Regions from separate parts of the Kineococcus sp. NPDC059986 genome, predicted to be linked through region 1. Evidence: riboswitches for the same ligand, from Rfam matches in the RefSeq annotation. Region 1 holds a riboswitch; each other region holds the start of a gene.
The links. A riboswitch is a leader RNA that binds a small molecule or an ion and turns the genes downstream of it on or off. The one in region 1 is predicted to bind S-adenosylmethionine.
Positions count from the first base shown of each region.

Region 2: linked by a shared signal. The riboswitch ahead of AB0637_RS10065 (ABC transporter substrate-binding protein) and the one ahead of AB0637_RS13710 (MFS transporter) in region 1 are both predicted to bind S-adenosylmethionine.
Region 3: linked by a shared signal. The riboswitch ahead of AB0637_RS06095 (MFS transporter) and the one ahead of AB0637_RS13710 (MFS transporter) in region 1 are both predicted to bind S-adenosylmethionine.
Region 4: linked by a shared signal. The riboswitch ahead of AB0637_RS07660 (rhodanese-like domain-containing protein) and the one ahead of AB0637_RS13710 (MFS transporter) in region 1 are both predicted to bind S-adenosylmethionine.

Region 1 is NZ_JBFBND010000016.1:51,775-54,975, forward strand. It holds gene AB0637_RS13705 (LLM class flavin-dependent oxidoreductase) at 1-131, opposite strand, end outside; gene AB0637_RS13710 (MFS transporter) at 128-1,459, opposite strand; SAM riboswitch class I at 1,465-1,566, opposite strand; gene AB0637_RS13715 (SGNH/GDSL hydrolase family protein) at 1,809-2,603, shown strand; gene AB0637_RS13720 (alpha/beta hydrolase-fold protein) at 2,686-3,201, shown strand, end outside.
Region 2 is NZ_JBFBND010000010.1:96,588-99,788, reverse strand. It holds gene AB0637_RS10065 (ABC transporter substrate-binding protein) at 1-1,397, opposite strand, end outside; SAM riboswitch class I at 1,639-1,731, opposite strand; gene metE (5-methyltetrahydropteroyltriglutamate--homocysteine S-methyltransferase) at 1,849-3,201, opposite strand, start outside.
Region 3 is NZ_JBFBND010000005.1:72,848-76,048, reverse strand. It holds gene AB0637_RS06105 (diguanylate cyclase) at 1-873, shown strand, start outside; gene AB0637_RS06100 (hypothetical protein) at 988-1,551, shown strand; SAM riboswitch class IV at 1,663-1,774, shown strand; gene AB0637_RS06095 (MFS transporter) at 1,828-3,186, shown strand.
Region 4 is NZ_JBFBND010000007.1:85,024-88,224, reverse strand. It holds gene AB0637_RS07675 (methyltransferase domain-containing protein) at 1-557, opposite strand, end outside; gene AB0637_RS07670 (GNAT family N-acetyltransferase) at 592-1,080, shown strand; gene AB0637_RS07665 (hypothetical protein) at 1,112-1,672, shown strand; SAM riboswitch class I at 1,675-1,775, shown strand; gene AB0637_RS07660 (rhodanese-like domain-containing protein) at 1,781-2,182, shown strand; gene AB0637_RS07655 (O-succinylhomoserine sulfhydrylase) at 2,179-3,201, shown strand, end outside.

The sequences.
Region 1 (3,201 bases):
AGCTGCGCGAGGTCCGTCCAGTGCCGCAGCCTGCGGTAGTCGGCGCTGCGGTCCTCGGGCCGGCTCCACAGGCCGGCGGCCTGGTGCCCGACGCACGCCATGGCGAAGGCGTTCAGCCGCAACGGGTTCACCGGGCCACCCCACCCAGGGGAGCGTGCGCGGTCTCGCGGGTGCAGGCGGCCGCGACCGTCGTGAGCACCGCCAGGAACGACAGGTACCCGGCCACGAGCCAGGGCGAGCCGCCGCCGAGCGCCAGCAGCGACGCCGCGACGAGCGGGGTCAGGCCCCCGCCGAGGACGGCGCCGATCGAGTAGCCGAGCGAGGCGCCGCTGTAGCGGGTCCGGTCGTCGAACTGCTCGGCGAAGAACGCGCCCTGCGCGCCGTACTGGCTGTCGTGGCCGAGGTTGACGGCGACCACGACGGCCCCGACGACGAGGACCGTCGACCCCGTGTCGAAGAGCAGGAAGGCGGGGACGCTGAACAGCGCCGTGAGGACCGACCCGGCGAGGTAGACCGGGCGGCGCCCGACGCGGTCGGACAACCAGCCCCAGAACGGGGTCGTCGCCAGGCTGAGGACGGAGGCGACGAGGACGGCGAGCAGACCGACGTCCGCGCCGTCGGAACGCACCTGGTTCGTGAGGTAGCTGAGGGCGAACACCGTGTAGAGGACATAGGAACCGTTCTGCCCCAACCGCATCCCCGTCGTGACGAGGACACCGCGCCGGTTGGTCCGCAGCACGTCGGCGACGGGTCGGCGGGCGGTCGCGTCGGCCTCGCGCACCGCGGTGAACGCCGGCGACTCGGTGACCTTGAGGCGGATGAGCAGGCCGACGACGACGAGCACGGCGCTGGCCAGGAACGGCATACGCCACCCCCAGGACAGGAAGGCGGCGTCGTCGGTGAGCGACCGGGTCAGCCAGAACCCGCCGCTGGCCAGCACCATGCCGGCCGCCGACCCCGTCTGCGGGATGGCGCCGAAGAGGCCGCGCCGACCGGTGGGGGCGTGCTCGACGGCCAGCAGGACCGCCCCGCCCCACTCCCCGCCCGCGGAGAAGCCCTGCAGCAGACGGCAGACGACGAGCAGGACGGGGGCCCAGGCACCGATCTGCGCGTGCGTCGGCAGCAGCCCGACCGCGGTCGTGGAGACGCCCATGACGAGCAGGGACGCGACGAGGACCGCTTTGCGGCCCACCCGGTCGCCGACGTGGCCGGCCACGGCCCCACCGAGGGGCCGCGCGAGGAACCCGGCGGCGTAGGTGGCGAAGGCCGCGACGACGCCGACCGCACCGCCGACGTCGGGGAAGAACAAGGGGCCGAGGACGATCGCCGCGGCCGTGCCGTAGAGGTAGTAGTCGTACCACTCGATCGTGGTGCCGACGAAGCTGCCGAGCGCGGCGCCACGGCGCGCGGTCCGGGCCGCGGGGCGTGCGAGGACGTCGGAGGACTGCAGGGTGCTCACGGGTTCTCCCATCGGTCCTGGCGGAAGCACCTGTCCGCTCACCGGTCGGTGAGGGGTGGTTGCTGCGACGTCGACGAGCCAGGTCTCTCGGTCGCTCTGGATGGCTGTCCCGAACGTACCCCACTCCGCACCGGGTCCCGCAACCCGCGGCAGAGCTCGCTGTCGCGGTGGACTGCTGCCGCGGTGGCCCAGCGCGGCCGATCACCGTCCGGGGGGGCCGGCGAGGCCACCACCCCCGGAAGGGGGGCGTTGGGCTGGCGCGCGGAGAGCGGAGCACGGACCATCGACGGGGGCCGGTCCGTGGCCCACTCATGGGGTGAGCACAGGAGGTGGTGTCAGAGTGCGGAGCGTGAAACCTCTCCGCTTCGGCGCCGTCGTGCTGCTCCTGTTGGGCAGCATGGCCGCGTCCCTGCCCGAGGACACCGGTGCCGCCGTGGCGAGCGCACCGCCCGGGAGCCCCGTGCGGCCCGACCGGGTCGTCTCGCTGGGCGACTCCGTCCCGACGGGTGCGGAGTGCGACTGCTCCCCCTTCCCGGTGCTCGTGGCGGCCGACCTCGCGGCCCCGGGCCAGCGCGTCGGGGTCGACCAGCTCGCCGAGGACGGGGCCACCTCCGAGGACGTCGCGGCGACGGTCGAGGACAACCTCGACGACCTCTCCCCCACCGACGTCGTGCTGCTCGAAGCCGGCGCGAACGACCTCGCGGACCTCGCCGACGACGGGCAGCAGCTGCCCACGCCCGCGGAGGTGGACAGCGCCGCCGCGCGGGCCGTGGCCACCGTCTCGGCCACCGTCGACCGGATCCTGCCGACGGGCGCGCGGGTCGTCGTCCTGGACTACTGGGCCGTCGGACTGGACGGCGAGGTCGCGGCCACCCGCTACACCCCCGCCGAACGCGCCGTGCAGGACGAGCTCACCGACTCCTTCGACGACCAGCTCCGGGCCGCCGTCGACGCCAAGGGCGGCCGGGTCGGTTTCGTGGGTCTGCGGCCGGTGTTCCACGGGTCCACCGGTGGTGAGGACCCCACCCCGCTGCTCGCGGACGACGGGGACCACCCCAACGCCCAGGGCCAACGCGCCATCGCCGACGCCGTGCTCGCCGAGCTCGCCTCGGAGCACGCCACACGTTCACCGAACATCCGCTGAGAACGCGCCCACCACCCCCTCCCGTCGCCGATGATCGGGAGGAACGCCCACCGGCGTTCGCAGGTACGGGGGGAGTTCCACGGTGGGTCTGTCGAGTCCGGTCACCCAGGGGGTGGCCATCGCCGTCGCGGGTGCGGCACTGGTGGCGATCGTCGTCGGGTGGAGGCTGCTGGCGCGACGGGGGTTCCTGGCCCTCCTGGGTCGCGCCGCCTCGCTCATCGCGGTCAACCTGACGGTCCTCGTGGCCGTCTTCCTCGTCGTCAACTCCAAGTTCGGGCTCTACTCGGACTGGGACGACCTGCTGGGGATCCAGTCCTCGCAGACCACGACCACCACGACGTCGGGTGGCGGGGTCGGCAGCACGACGACCGTGAGCGACCCCCACGCCGAGCAGGTCGCCGGCTACGACGGCCGGGTGTTCCGCGCCCAGGTGCCCGGGCCGGCGTCCGGGGTCACCGGGACGGTGCTCGTGATGCTCCCCGCCGGGTACGGCACGAAGCCCGCCCCGGCCGGCGGGTACCCCGTCATCGAGGCGTTCCACGGCTACCCGGGCACCCCGCAGCAGTGGCTGGAGGCGATGGACGTCATGCCCGCCGTC
Region 2 (3,201 bases), on a different contig from region 1:
TGGGCCCGCGCCGCGGGGTCCGTCGTCGCGGCCTGCTGCGTGAGCAGGTCGTCGACCTGGCTGTGCGCCCGGTGGTTCACGTTGCGGGTCTCGGTCGAGAAGATCGTCCGCAGCACGTCCGGGTCGGACCGGGTCAGGTTGTAGAACAGGACGTCGTAGTCGCCGGAGTTCTGCAGGGCCGTGGTCTCGGCGGTGGTGCCCTGCTTGAGCTGCAGGTCGATGCCGACTGCGCGTTCCTGCTGCTGGACGAGCTCCAGCACGGCGGTCGTGGGCTGCCAGAACGTCACGGTGACGGTGAGCTCCTTGCCGTCCTTGGCCCGGATCCCGTCCGCGCCCTTGACCCAGCCGGCCTCGTCGAGCAACCGGTTGGCCCCCGCCACGTCGAGCGCGAGGTCGGCGGAGTCGTCGGGGGCCGAGGGGGTGGAGGCCGACAAGGCCGACGTCACGGCGACGTCACCGGGGTTGAGGATGCTGGCGAGGGTCGTGCGGTCGACGGCTTTCGAGAACGCCTGCCGGACCCTCTCGTCGGAGAAGACCGGGCGCGACTCGTTGGGGAAGAAGTTGTACGGGATGCCCGGGTTCGCGCGACGCTGGGTCCAGAACCCGTTGCCGTCGAACTGCGGCAGGTCCTGCGATGCGATGCCGGTCGTCGCGTCGATCTGCTGCGACTGCAGCGATCCCGTGCGCACGCTGGCCTCGGGGACGACCTCGTAGGTGATGGTGTCGAGGTAGGCCTCCCCCTGGTGCTTGGCCCCGGTCGGCGCCCAGTCGTACCCGGCCCGCCTCTCCAGCACGGTCTTCGAACCGTTGGCGTAGCTGCCGACGGTGAACGGGCCGGACCCGACGAGCGTCGTTCCTTCGCACCGGGTCGCCGGGTCCGCCGAGGTCGTCGGCACCGACAGCAGGCCGAGGCTCATCGTGGAGGTGGCCTGGAGGAACTGCGCGCTGGGCTGGGCGAACGTCACGACCGCTGTTCGCACGTCCGGCGCCTGCGTCCCCGTGTAGCCCTGCAGGTAGGTCGAGCCGAGGGACGCCTTGGCCCCCAGGGCGACGATCCCGTCGAGGTTGGCCTTCACCGCGGCCGCGTCGACGGGGCTGCCGTCGGAGAACGTCGCCCCGTCCCGCAGGTGGAAGGTGAAGGTCCTCGCGTCGGGACTGACCTCCCAGCTCTGCGCCAGCCAGGGCTGGATCCTCCCGTCGAGGTCCTGCACCGTGAGGGAGTCCACGAGCTGGCGCCCGATGTTCAGGGCGTCGTTGTTGCCGACCTGCTGGGGATCGATGCACCCGGAGTCGACGGAGATCGCGAACTTCAGGTTCCCCCCGCGGACGGGGGTGCCACCCTCGGCGTCCCCGGCCCGGCTGGTCCCGCCGCTGCACGCGGTGAGGGCGGTCAGCACGACGAGGCCGGCGGCGGACAGAGTTCTGGGAAGAGTCGTTCTGGGTAGGGACGTACTGCTGCGCAAGAGGTCTCCTGAGGAGTGGGTGGGGCGCACCGGCACGACGGCGGGTGCGGGACCGGCGAGGGCCGGCCGGGGAACTGCGGAGGAGATCGGTCAGCGACAGCTGGTGGCGCCCGTGCGGCAGAGGTCCACGACGCGCCTGAGGATGGCGACGTGCGACGTCCGTTCCACGAGAACCCCTCCATCGTTCCTGGCGGAAGCACCCGCGCCCGTGTCCGGGGGGTTGCTGCGGCGTCGCGGAGCCAGGTCTCTCAGCCGCTCTGGATGGTTGCACCAGGAACTCTACGGGGAACCGTGCCGGAACTCAACCGAGCGCGCGGCAACGGGTCCGGGAACGACGGAACCCCTCCGCCCGGATGGACGGAGGGGTTCGGTCGGACGGTGCGGATCAGCCCGCGACGGGGCTCGCCACCGGCAGTTCGGACCGCACGGTGCGCGCCGCCTCGACGAGGTTCCGGAGCGACTCCGTCGTCTCGGCGTACCCGCGCGTCTTGAGCCCGCAGTCGGGGTTCACCCAGACCTGGCGCGCGGGGACGGACGCGACGGCCGCCCGCAGCAGGCCGACGACCTCCTCGACGGAGGGGACCCGCGGGGAGTGGATGTCGTAGACGCCGGGACCGATGCCGCGGGCGAAACCCGCCCGGGCGATGTCCTCGAGCACCTCCATCCGCGATCGTGCCGCCTCGATGCTCGTGACGTCCGCGTCGAGGCCGTCGATGGCGTCGATGACCTCGCCGAACTCCGAGTAGCACAGGTGGGTGTGCACCTGCGTGGTGTCGACCGCCCCCGCGGTGGCGAGCCGGAAGGAGGCGACGGACCAGTCCAGGTACGCGGGCTGGTCGGCCGCGGCCAGGGGCAGCAGTTCACGCAGCGCGGGTTCGTCGACCTGGACGATCCCGATGCCGGCCGCCTCGAGGTCGGCGACCTCGTCGCGCAGCGCCAGGGCGACCTGCTTCGCGGTGTCCCCCAGCGGCTGGTCGTCCCGGACGAACGACCAGGCCAGGATCGTCACCGGACCGGTCAGCATCCCCTTGACGGGTTTGGCCGTGCGCCCGGCGGTGTACGTGCTCCACGGCACCGTGATGGGCGCAGGACGGGTCACGTCGCCCCACAGGATCGGCGGTCGCACCCCGCGCGAACCGTACGACTGCACCCAGCCGTGCTCGGTGACGGCGAACCCGTCGAGCTGCTCGGCGAAGTACTGGACCATGTCGTTGCGCTCGGGTTCGCCGTGCACGACGACGTCGAGCCCCAGCTCCTCCTGCAGCTGCACCACGCGGTCGATCTCGGCGCGCAGGAACTCCTCGTAGGCCTCCTGACCGAGTTCGCCGCGGCTCCAGGCCGCCCGCGCCCGCCGGATCTCCGGCGTCTGCGGGAACGAGCCGATGGTGGTCGTCGGCAGCAGGGGCAGCCCGAGCGCCACCTCCTGCGCCGCACGGCGGACGGCGTAGTCGCTGCGGCGGAACGCCTCCGGGGTCAGCCTCGCGAGTCGTTCCCGCACGTCGGGCCGCACGACTCCGGGCGCGCCGAGCCGGTCGGCGCGGGCCGCGGCCGACGCCGCCAGCCCCTGCGCGACTCCTGCGGCCGCGGGGTCGGCGAGCGCCCGGCCCAGCAGCACCACCTCGGCGACCTTCTGGTCGGCGAACGCCAGCCAGCTGCGCAGTCGTTCCGGCAGCGCCGTCTCGCGGTCCACGTCGTGCGGCACGTGCAGGAGCGAGGTCGACGTCCCCGCGACGACGTG
Region 3 (3,201 bases), on a different contig from region 1:
ATGGTGGCCCTCGGAGGTGGTCAGCCGCGTGGACGGCTCCTGCGGGTGAACCGTGCCCTCGTCGAGTTCACGGGGTTCGGGGAGGAGGCGCTCCTCGAACGGGAGATCCTCGACCTCGTCCACCCCGACGACGTGGAGGAGTGCCGCCGGACGTTCGAGGCGGTGACGACCGAGGAGGTCCGGTGCGAGCGGCGGTTCCTGCACGCGGACGGGTCCACGCGGTGGGGTTCGCTGTCGGCCGTCGTCGTCCGGCCCTCGGGTGGGGCGCAGCCCTACCTGATGTGCCTCGTCGAGGACGTCACCGCGCGCCGCACGGCGGAGCAGGAGCTCGAGCACCAGGCCCTGCACGACGGTCTGACGGGGCTGCCGAACCGCAGCCTCTTCCGCGACCGGCTCGAGGGCGCGCTCGCGGGACCGCGGCGCACCGGTGCGGGTGTGGGGGTCCTGTTCGTGGACCTCGACGGGTTCAAGGCGGTCAACGACACCGCCGGTCACGCCGCCGGGGACGAACTCCTGCAGCACGTCGCCGAGCTGCTGCGGCACTGCGTCCGGCCGGGGGACACCGTGGCCCGGCTCGGCGGCGACGAGTTCGCCGTGGTGTGTCCCGAAGCGGCGTCGGTCGACGACCTCCAGGCGGTGGGCGACCGCATCCTCGCGGTCCTCGGCCGACCCGTCCCGCTGACCGCAGGCACCGTCCGCATCGGTGCCTCGATCGGCATCCGCCTCTCCGAGGCCGGCACCGGTGCCGATCGACTCCTGCAGGACGCCGACGCCGCGATGTACGCCGCGAAGAAGGCCGGCAAGAACCGGTGCGTCGTCCACCCGGTCCGGGACGCGGCGCGCGACGGGCTCCCCGCGGGACGTCCGGGGTAGGCGGCGTCGCGCCGGTCTGGGCCACCCGGGTGAGCACCCCTCCGGTCCGGCGGTGCGCCCGCCGAACCACCACCGGGCCCCTGACTGCGGGGGCCCGGTGATCCAGGAGGAACCATGACCCGCCGCGCGACCACGCTCACCCTCTCCCTCGCGCTGGCGGCCAGCGTGGCGCTGCCCACCGCGGGCAGCGCCTTCGCGTCCCGCCCCGGTGGACCGGAACCCACGTCGACGTCGACGGCGACGGCAACGCCGACCGCGACGGGCACCCCCACGGCACGGCCCACGGAGCGCCCGGCCCCCCGGCCCACCGTCACCCGCGCGGTGCGGGCCCCCAAGCTCGTCGTCGCCGGAACCCTCGCCGCCGTGGACCCCGCGGCGAACCGCATCACCGTCACGGTGCACGGTGGCCGGGAGAAGGCTCTGCGCGACCAGGACGTCGTCGTCGCCCTGACCCCGACGACGGTCCTGCGCCAGGACGGCGCCGTCGTGACCGCGGCCGCCCTGCGGCCCGGGGGGCACGTCAACGCCCAGGTCACGCGCGCCGCCGACGGATCCTTCACCGCGACGCGGGTGACGGTCGAACGCGAGGACGACCGTCCCACGAGTTCCCCGACGAGTTCCGCCACGAGTTCTCCCACGAGTTCGGCGACGAGTTCCCCCACCGCCACGCGCAGCTGACGAGGGAGCGGCTGCGGGAGAGCGTTCCCCGCAGCCGTCGGCGGGGCGGGCGGTGTTGCGGGACCGAGGTTCCGTTGACACGCAGCGAGGCTCCTGGCTAGGTTCAGCGCCGGTCACGAGTTCCAGCGCGAAGCCCCGGCTCGCTGGACGGCAACCCTCCTCGTCGTGGGGTGCCCCGGGTGACGACCTGACCTGGTGCTCGACGCACGGGTAAGGACGGCCTCCGGGGGTCCTGCGCGACGTCGACGCCGTGCGACCGCGACCTGAGGACACGCCATGGCTGCTCGACTCGACCACTCGCGCTGGAGACCCGCGCACACCCGCATCGCCACCGCGCTCGGCATCGGCTGGATGCTCGACGCGTTCGAGGTGCAGATCATCGGATCGGTCATCCCGGGGATCCAGGCCGAGTTCGGCCTGGGCGCCGAACAGGCCGTCGTCATCAACGTGGTGTGGTTCCTGGGCATCGCCCTGGGTGCCGTGGGTTTCGGGTGGCTGGCCGACAAGGTCGGGCGCAAACGCCTCTTCGTCGTGACGTTGCTCGTCTACTCCCTCGCCGCGGTGGCCAGTTCGGCGGCCCCCAGCTACGAGGTCTTCATGGTGTTCCGGTTCGTCACCGCCCTCGGTGTCGGCGGTGAGTACTCCGCGATCACCTCGGCCATCTCGGAGTTCACCCCCGCCCGGAACCGCGGGCGGAGCAACGGCCTGGTGATGACGTTCTGGGCCCTCGGCGGGATCCTCTCCTCCCTGGTCTCCATCCTCGTCGTCTCCGCCTTCGGGCTGAGCTGGCGCTACACCCTGCTGTTCGGGGTCGTCAGCGCGGTGTACGGGCTGCTCGCCCGGCGGCTGGTCCCCGAATCGCCGCGCTGGCTGGCCGCGCGGGGGCGGCTGGACGAGGCCGACGCGGTGGTGGAGGAGATCACGGGCCAGGCCAGTGCGCAGGGGTACGTCCTGCCGCCGTCGCCCGCGCGGGGCGGCAGCGCGCTGGGGGAACTCTGGACCCACCACCGCGGCAAGCTGTTCCTCGGGATGGCCCTCGACTTCTCCGAGGCCGCCGGGTACTACGGCCTGTTCACGGCCATGAGCGTCTTCGTGTTCTCCTCGGCGTCGGGCGCCGTGCCGATCTCGGACGCCGCCCTGCCCTGGTACTTCCTCGTCGCGAACGTCGGCGCGCTGGCGGGCGGGGTGCTCATCGCCTGGTCGCTCGACCTCCTCGGTCGCCGGCCCTCCGTCGTCGCCGCCTACACCGGGGCGTCCCTGAGCATGCTCGGGTGCGCGGCGGCGGCCTCGACGGGTTCGCGGCCGTTGGTCCTCGTGGCGTTCACCGTCGCGGCGTTCTTCGCGACCTGCGCCTGGGTGTCGGCCTACCCGACGTTCTCCGAGCAGTTCCCCACGCACCTGCGGGCCACCGGGGTCGGCGCCTCGGTCGGCGTGGGACGGACCGGTGCCATCGTGGGTCAGGTCCTGCTGGCGGAGGTCGCCGTGGCGTTCTCCGTGACGTCGATGTTCGTCCTGCTCGCCGCGTTCTGGCTGATCGGTGCCGCCGCGGGTGGCGTCTGGTGGGTCCGCGGGACCGAGGCGCGGGGGATGACCCTGGGCGAACTGGAACGGGTTCCGGAGCCGGTCCGGTCCTGAGGCACCCCCTCGGGC
Region 4 (3,201 bases), on a different contig from region 1:
AGCGCCTCCTCGACCGTGGCGGACTCCAGCCGGTTCATCGGGTGGTCGAAGGTCTGGCCGTGGACCGTGCGCGCGTCGAGCAGCGCGAGGGCCTCGGCCGGGTCGAGGCGGCGGACGGCGGCCGCGAGCACGTCCATGGCAGGGGTGGGTGCCATGAGGGAGACCACGCCGCCGGGCGCGAGGAACGCGGTGAGACGGTCCACGGCCCCCGCCACGTCGTCGAGGTAGTGCAGGACGTTGTGGCACAGCACGACGTCGAAGGCGCCCTGCAGGTCGGCCGGCTCGTCGTCCAGGTCGGCGACGCGGGTGGCGAACCCGTGCTCCGCGGCCCGGCCCAGCAGGTCGGGTGAGCGGTCGAGCACGGTGACGCTGTGCCCGGCGGCCGCGAGGGGCACCCCGTCCTGTCCGTCGCCCCCGCCGACGTCGAGGACCCGCAGGCCCGTGCCGGTGACCGTGCGCCGCAGCACCTCGGCGACGACGGCGTAGCGCACCCGGCCCCACGGCTCGGCCTGCCACTGCGCCCACTGCGCCGACCGGTCCCCGAAGACGTCCGTCACTCTCCGCACGCTAGCCGCCGTTAGCCTGCCCGCCGTGGAGATCCGCGACTACGCCGACGCCGACTGGGCCGGCATCTGGCCCTTCTTCGACGAGATCGTCGCCGACGGGGAGACGTACGCGCTGCCGCAGGGGCTCACGTCGGACCGGGCCCGGGCAGAGTGGGTCGGCGCGCCGCCGTGGGGGACGTTCGTCGCCGTGGACGAGGAGGGGACGGTCCTCGGGACCGCCAAGTGCGGGCCGAACCGGCCCGGCGCCGGGTCGCACGTCTCGACCGCCAGCTTCATGGTGTCCCCGGCCGCGCGGGGACGCGGGGTGGGCCGGGCCCTCGGTGAGCACGTCCTGGTGTGGGCGCGAGACCGTGGCTTCCTGGCGATGCAGTTCAACGCCGTCGTGGAGACCAACGCCGCCGCCGTCGCCCTGTGGCAGTCCCTCGGCTTCGCGGTCCTCGGCACCGTGCCGCAGGCCTTCGACCACCCCGAGCACGGGTACGTCGGCCTGCACGTCATGCACCGCTTCCTCTGACCCGCGCCGACGGGGCCGGTAGCGTCCGGGGATGAGTGGTGCGCGGCCGGGCGCCGGTCCCGACGAAGCTGCCGAGGGCCGGTGCGGGACGTGGTTCCCGCCGCCGCCGTTCATCGACTCCTTCGTCCTGCCCCGGGTGGTCCTGCGGCGGACCGGTGCGGGGGAGGGGGACAGGGCCGGCGTCCTGGCCGCTCTCGTGGCCGCGTTGCCGGCGACGGGACCGGTGCAGGTGTGGACGGAACTGCCCCACGACCCCGCCGGCGCGTCGGAGGACCGGCTCGTCGCGGAGTTCACCCGGCTGCGGGACGGGATCGGGCCGCAGCACCACCAGAGCGTGCAGACCCGGCCCGACCCCGACGGCCGCAGCACGACGGTCGTCGTCGAGCACGACCCGTCGCCACGCCTGCTCGCCCGGCTCGCGGACAGCCCCGCCGTCGCGGCGGGAACGCTCCGGACGTGCCTGACCGACGAACGCTGCACGGTCTTCCTGCGACCGGTCGCCACCGGCGTCGAGGTGCTGGGCGCCGACGCCGCGCTTGTCGACCGCGTCGCCGCCGCGGCACCGCCCCCGTCGGTCGATGCCCTAGGCTGACCGGACCATCCAGAGCGGCCGAGAGACCTGGCTCGTCGACGCCGCAGCAACCCCGGGGACGGACCGCCGTCCCGGAGGGTGCTCATGCCAGGACCGATGGGAGGAACAGTGGGTTACGCCGGTGACCTCACCCCGCGTGAGGCCTTCGACCTGGTGCAGGACGACCCGGACGCCGTCCTCGTGGACGTGCGCACCGAGGCGGAGTGGCGGTTCGTGGGGGTTCCCAGCGGGCTCGAGCGCGAGCCCGTCCTCGTCTCCTGGTTGCCGGTCGACCCCGGCCGGTTCCTGGGCGAGCTCGCGGAGGCGGGCATCGTCCCCGGGACCGACCGGAAGGTCGTCTTCCTCTGCCGCTCGGGTCAGCGGTCCGTGGCGGCGGCCGAGACGGCGACCGCGGCGGGGATCGCGGTCAGCTACAACGTGCTCGAGGGGTTCGAGGGTCCGCTCGACGGCGAGGGCCACCGGGGCGGTTCCGGCTGGCGGGCGGCCGGTCTGCCCTGGCGGCAGTCGTGAACGACCCGCAGTGGCGGCCGGACACCACCGCCGTCCGCGGCGGCCTCGCCCGGTCGGGGTTCGAGGAGACGGCCGAGGCGCTGTACCTCACGTCCGGGTACGTGTACGAGAGCGCCGCCGCCGCGGAGGCCGCGTTCGCCGGTGACGTCGACCGGTACGTCTACTCGCGGTACGGCAACCCCACGGTGTCGGTGTTCACGGAGCGGCTGCGGCAGCTGGAGGGGGCGGAGGCCTGCTACGGCCTCGCCAGCGGCATGTCGGCGGTGTTCTACGCCCTCGCCGCGCTCCTCGGCGCGGGCGACCGGGTCGTGGCGGCCCGCAGCCTCTTCGGGTCCTGCTTCGTCGTGCTCGACGAGATCCTGCCCCGCTGGGGGGTCGAGACGGTGTTCGTCGACGGCGAGGACCTCGCGCAGTGGGAACAGGCCCTGGCCGACGGTGCGCAGGCCGTGTTCTTCGAGACCCCGGCCAACCCCATGCAGACCCTCGTCGACATCGCGGCCGTCACGGAACTCGCGCACGCCGCGGGCGCGACCGTCGTCGTCGACAACGCGTTCGCCTCGCCCGTCGGGCAGCGGCCGCTGCGGTTCGGTGCCGACGTCGTCGTGTACTCCGCGACCAAGCACATCGACGGTCAGGGCCGCGTGATGGGCGGAGCGGTCCTGGGCACCGAGGAGTTCCTCGGCGGCCGGTTCAAGGAACTCACCCGGCACACCGGGCCCACCCTCAGCCCGTTCAACGCCTGGACCCTGGCGAAGGGTCTGGAGACCCTGAGCCTGCGGGTCCGCCACTCCGCCGCGAACGCCCTGCGCATCGCCGAGCACCTCGAGGCGCAACCGGGCATCCGCTGGGTCCGGTACCCGTTGCTGGCCAGCCACCCGCAGGCCGAGCTCGCCCGGCGGCAGATGGACCTCGGCGGCACCGTCGTCACGTTCGCGCTCGACGCCCCCGAGGGGCGCGGCAAGGACCGTGCCTTCGAGGTGCTCGACGCGCTGCAGGTCGTCGACATCTCCAACAACCTC